DNA from 2 places in the Mycoplasmopsis mustelae genome. Region 1 is predicted to be linked to the other one. Evidence: riboswitches for the same ligand, from Rfam matches in the RefSeq annotation. Region 1 holds a riboswitch; the other holds the start of a gene.
What was found. Region 1 has a riboswitch for lysine ahead of pepF (oligoendopeptidase F). Riboswitches for the same ligand answer to the same signal wherever they lie in the genome.
Positions count from the first base shown of each region.

Region 1 (3,220 bases):
CCAGCATTAATAATATCGTTTTTTTTATCTCATAAAAAACCAGTAGGCAAAAATGCCATATCAGCTTCTTTTTTAACTAAATTATCATATGAAGCATTAAAATTTTCGGCCCCATAAAACTGAATTTTTACCGTTAGTTTATTATTAGAGTTTTTTAATAAATCGTTGATTTGTTTTTCAGCTTCTTTTCGAACTTGTTCTTGTGTTTTGCCGTTTAAAGCATAACTTTGTGGAGTTGAAAATGTTAATTTTAAAGTATGTTCTGTTGTAATTAAATTTTTTGGAATTTCTATTTGTTCTGTCCCGAAATTTGAATTAGTTAAAAATTTATCACCTATACCTCGATAAAATTCTTTAGTTAATTGTTGCACCAACTCTTTAATTTGAGAATTTTGTCGATAGATTTCATTTAAAATCACATCTTGTTTAGTTGCTTCTTTTTCGACTTTTGCTTTATTTAAAATACTTTGATATTTGTTTAATTCTGCGGGTGATAAAGCAGCTTCTAATGCATTAATTTGATTTGAATATAACGCTTTTTGTTGCGATTCAGTAGTTTGATTTGTTCCACATGAAGCAGCAACTAATAAAGTTGGTGTAAATGAAATAATTGCAATTTTCAATAGTTTTTTCATTTTCATATTCTCTCCTAATATCAATGTTTAAGACATCAAAAAACTCTAAAAGAGATATTGAATTCATTAATCCTATTAATTATAAAACAAAAACAAAAATATCACCTAAATTAGTAATTTAAAAGTATTAAAAACATGAAACTACACAAATTAGCGCCTTAAAACATTAAATTTGGTTTTAACAACTCGCAACACTACCTCTCTAAGTGATTTTTTAAAAACTTTTCATAAATAAATTTAGGCACCGAAGAAATATAAGAAGCATAAGTTAAAATAAATTCTGATAATGTTAATTTTTCAATTAGTTTATGACTTTGATTTGATAAAACTAACAATTTTATAGATTTTATATTTTTCAAGCGGATTTCTTCAAAGAAATTATTGATTTAATTTTCATTTTTAATTCCTACAAATTTCAATTTATACATTATTTTTTAAAATCTAATTTAATCATTCCGATTCATAATTTCTAGTTTTTTTAATTTTATATTTTAAAATGCAAATTTAATATTTTGATTTACTTCAGAAATTAATAAACTCTCACTTAAATAAACATTTTCATTTAAAAATCAGCCTGATAATCTTTATAAAATTCCAGTTTTTTTAATTTTGATTAAAACTTATCATCACAAAAAAAGATAATGTGGTAGTAGAAACACTTAATTTAAATAAAAATGATTTAAGATTTTCATAATCAACAAAGAAATAAAATATTAAAAAATTAAAATTCTAGTATTTCAGTGAGGTTAACATATTAGCTTCTTTGCTTTATTATAAATTTAGTAACCAAAACAATAAAAAATTTTATTTTATAAAATATTTTGATACAATTAATTTTATGAAAAAAGGAAAACAACAAGTTATTATGACTAATATTAACAGTTGAATGTATATTATCAACCGTTATTTTTAGTCATAATCTGTTGTATTAATATAACAGATGAGACGATAAAAAGAGTTCAAATCTGTTATAGATACTACTATAGAGGAGCTTTTAGCAATAGTAATTAACCTAGTGGGCATGCAGAAGTTAATGAAAGGGTATAAAAGCCGAAACTAAGATAATGGCAGTTATTTTGGTTGGTAGAAAAACATAAAAGATTTCTACTCTTTGGATTTTCCATTGGTGCTATAGATTTACAGTTCATTAAAGTTAATATTTCACTTTAAATTAAAAAAGTCTTGTAAATCTACAGTTTATAAGACTTTTTTCATAACTTTTAGGAGTAACAATGAATGCAAAGCAATTTAAAAATCACAGCGATGTTCCTGAGGAATATACTTGAGATTTAGAAGACATTTTAAAAGGCGATTCGATTGAAAATTTAATCGATAAATATCATAAGGTAAGAAAAGAAAGAATTTTAAATAAAGATAAAAAATATGAAAATATTGAAGCATACTTAAATGACGTAAAATTATCAGAGCAAGAAACAATTTTATCATTTAAGATAGATAACTACATTTCCAACCACTTAAATACTGATTTAGTTAATGCAAAATTTAAAAAATTAGAAGCTGAATTTCAATTCTTAAATCATAAATTAAACACTACGTTCGGTTCAGAAACTAACAGATTTTATGCAAATATAGAAAAAATGAAACTATGAATGAATGATCGAAGATTAGCTTCATATCGAAGACAAATCCAAGATGAAATTGACGAATATGAACATAAATTAGACGATAAGGTTGAAGAATATATCATCAATAGTTCGTTCGGATTTCCTAGTCCGCATAATACATTTAGTATTTTAAGCAACAGTGAGTTGGATTACGGGATAGTAACAAGTAAGACAGGCAAAAAGATTAAACTCAATCCGGCAATCTATTCTAAATTATTAAAGTCAAACGACGAACAAGTTCGTAAGCAAGCATATCACAATTATTGAAACGCTTTTATTAAACACAAAGACACATTTGCAGAATTGTTATTTCAACACTTTAAAAGCATCACTACTGAAGCAAAATTACGTAAATATACCTCTGCTGTAGCGATGTTAACTTCAAAAGACAAGGTAACAGATGAAATTTTGAAGAAGCTCTTTAGCAAGGTTTCTGAAAGTAAACAAATATTAAAAAAATACAAAAAATGAAGTGATAAATTTTATCAAATCAAATTTAAATCTAGGCGTCAACTATGAGACTATTCACGTGATTTAGTAAGTGTAAAAACTTCTTACACAGTCTCAGAAATGAATGAATTAGCCAAAACAGCACTAAAACCATTTGGTCAAGAATATCACCAACAAGTTTGTAAAGCCATCGATGAAAAATGAGTGGATTATATGAGCACCGACACCAAGCGTGGTGGTGCATATAGCATCGGTGGAACCTATGGTATAGATAAAAAATACATTTTAATGAATTTTGAAGGAACGCTAGCTAGCGTTGAAACTTTAGTGCACGAACTAGGTCATTCAATGCATTCGTATTTTTCTGATACTAGACAAGATTTACAAAATTCAATGTATCCAATTTTTTTAGCTGAAATTGCATCAATTTATAATGAATTTATGTTAGCTGATTATATGTTAAAAACTAGTACTGATAAAAAATTAAAATTTGAAATTTTAAACTCTATG
Region 1 is NZ_SOCN01000002.1:52,239-55,458, forward strand. It holds gene cypl (ABC transporter thiamine pyrophosphate-binding lipoprotein p37/Cypl) at 1-641, opposite strand, end outside; lysine riboswitch at 1,611-1,775, shown strand; gene pepF (oligoendopeptidase F) at 1,868-3,220, shown strand, end outside.

Region 2 (3,220 bases), on a different contig from region 1:
CTTTCATTGCGGCATTAAGTTCTTCAACTGTTGGTTGTTTTTCTAATAAAACAGTTAAATCAACTAATGAACCAGTAATTAATGGAACACGAATTGCTGAACCATCTAGTTTACCTAAAGCTTCTTTAACAACTAAACCAATAGCTTTTGCTGCTCCTGTCGAAGTAGGAACCATATTTGAACCTGCTGCACGTGCTCTACGCAAATCTCTATGTGGAGCATCTTGTAATCTTTGATCTCCAGTATATGCATGCACTGTAGTCATAAATCCAGATTTAATTCCAAAGCTATCTGATAATACTTTTACCATAGGTGCTAGTGCGTTAGTTGTACATGAAGCAGCTGAAATTAGTTTATCTTCTTTTGTTAAAGTGTCATGATTTACATTAAATACAACTGTTTTAACATCTTTGTCAGATGGCGCAGAAACTACAACTTTTTTAGCACCTGCTTTTAAGTGTTTTTCTGCACCTTCACGCTTTGTAAAAAATCCTGTTGATTCAACAACTAAGTCAATCCCTAATTTACCTCATGGTAACATTTCAGGGTCTTTTTCTGCGAAAACTTTAATTTCTTTTCCATTAACTACAATTGCACCGTCTTTTGCTGATACCTCGCAAGGTAATTTACCAAATGCAGTATCAAATTTTAATAAGTGTGCCAAGGTCTTAGCATCAGTTAAATCATTAACTGCTACAACTTCTAAATTTGAATTTGTTTCCAATAATCTACGGAAAAATAGTCTACCAATTCTTCCAAAACCGTTTATTGCTACTTTTTTCATATTAACCTTTCTAGTTTTAATAATATGTACTTAAGCATTTTATTATTAATTTATTATAAAATGTAACTATATTATAAACTTTTTAAATAAATTAATAATAAAATTAAATAAAACTAATTTGTAATATATTATGTATAACGTATAAATTTCATTAGTTTTCTAGATTTTTTGGTAAAATTACAATTATGAAAAAAGTAAAACAACAAATTTCAATGACTTATGCCGATAGACGTAGAAATTTTAATACCTACCGTCTCTTTTAAGTCAAAATCTGTTGATAAAATAACAGATAAGACTTCCAAAGTTGAAATCTGTTATTAATAACTATAGAGGAGCTTTTAGCAATAGTAATGAACCTAGCAGGCATGCAAAAGTTGATGAAAGGGCATAAAAGCCGAAACTGAAATAATGGCAATTATTTTGGTTGGTAGAAAAACATAAAAGATTTCTACTCTTTGGATTTTCCATTGGTGCTATAGATTTGCATTTCTTATATTAATTTCGTAAACTGATTTTTACATTTTAATCAAAAGTCTTGTAAATTTATAGATTACAAGACTTTTTTCATATCTTTAAATTATATTCAATAAATAAAGGAAAATATGAATAAAAAATATCGTAAATTTAAATTAATGTTATTACCTGCTACAGCAACCATTGCTACTGTTGCTGTTGCGTGCGGAAATAATCAAATAAAAAATTATCAAAATAATCCGAAAAAATCAGGTTCATCAAATACTAATCCAAATGTTCAATATCGCTCCGAAAGTGATTTACAACAAATTATTAATCCTGTAGGAAAATATCAAGAAACACTAGGTAATCAGTTTTCAACACAAGCAAAACAAGGTTTTTACACAAGATTTGTAAATAGTCCTTATAAAGAAAATACTTTTGATTGAGATAAAAGTTCTACATACGGTAGTATACAATCATTTTTTAGTGATGCAATAGTTGCAAAACTTGTTGAAAGAGTTTATTTTGGAAATTCAAAGATCGAAGAAAAGAAAATTATTGATAGTCAACTTAACGAAGTTATAACTAGAAAAATCATACAACCAACTGTTTCAAAATTTTCATTACAACTTGCTGACGCAATTATTTTAACAGTCAATGGGGTTGATAAAGTTTACGACAGTGATGATGCACCTTTAATGAAAGGACCAGATTTACCTGATGGGAGTTATTCAAGTAATTTGATAAATCTTCAAAGTGATAATTCTAAATCTATTAATTCTACACAATTTTTAAAAGACCTAAAAAACACAAATAAAATTAAATTTAGAATTAGAAAAAATACTAAATATATTAATAACAAAGGTGAACTCACTAAATATAATGTGAGGGCTAACGATTTTCGCTTAGGTTTATTAAGAACTTTAACAAACACTGATACAAATTATCGTTTAGCTCATGGTGGATCTAATACATTAGATGAATTGGCTAGACAAGGATACATTGTAAACGGTTCTACAAAATTTAAGCAAGATGCATCTTATGTAAATACTTATTTATTTGATTTATATAACGTAGATTTTAATAAAATTTTAGATAGTAACGAATCGGTTGAAACTAACGGAAATGATGAATTTTTTGTAATTAAACAAAAATCTCCAAATACGCCTGCTAATTTTGATCTATTTTTCAATAGTACACTTTTATATAGTTATGAAATGCAACCTATTTCAACTGAATATATCACCGAAAAAAGTCAAAATCTTTCTAAATTACCTTATTTTTTTGCTCACGAATCTAATTTAACAAATGAACAAAAAACTAAAATTCGCGAGGAACTACTTAACGTGAGTGGTATTGCAAAAGAAACTGGTGCATATTGATATGCAAATACACCTGAACTAACTTTATATGCAGGAAAATATTATTTTGCAGGTTATAATAACAACTCATTCCAAGCTTCATGGAAACTTAATACTAATTACTGAGATAAAAATTATTTAAATAATCCAAGAAGAATTAAAACATTCATCGAACAACACACAAATAACCCTGTATCTAAAGATGCATTACCTAAGTATTATTTTAATAATTATAAAGCAGGCTTATATTCCACAGTATCTTTTTCAGAATTAGAACAAAGTGATAAAGATATAATTGAAAAAGATGCAACAACATATGGTTTAAGAACCACACAAAGTAAAAATGTTAAAAACCAAACAGGATTTATATATCCTACACTTATACCACAAACACAAGATGTTTCAGGATCTTCAAATACAATTAATGATGCTTTCGCAAAACTTGTTTATGGTAATTCATTAGAAAACATTAAAGCAGGTAAGGCCACAAATGTTGTAAAAGCATACACAACCGGGCTTGGTGCTGAATTTATGAATATTCTTTCGGCTGTTATTAATTGAAACGAAGTTTCCAGAGAAAATTTAAAACCTAATCCTTCTATTCCTTGAATTTCTGGTT
Region 2 is NZ_SOCN01000001.1:429,951-433,170, reverse strand. It holds gene gap (type I glyceraldehyde-3-phosphate dehydrogenase) at 1-784, opposite strand, end outside; lysine riboswitch at 1,104-1,268, shown strand; gene BCF59_RS01855 (OppA family ABC transporter substrate-binding lipoprotein) at 1,387-3,220, shown strand, end outside.
Region 2: linked by a shared signal. The riboswitch ahead of BCF59_RS01855 (OppA family ABC transporter substrate-binding lipoprotein) and the one ahead of pepF (oligoendopeptidase F) in region 1 are both predicted to bind lysine.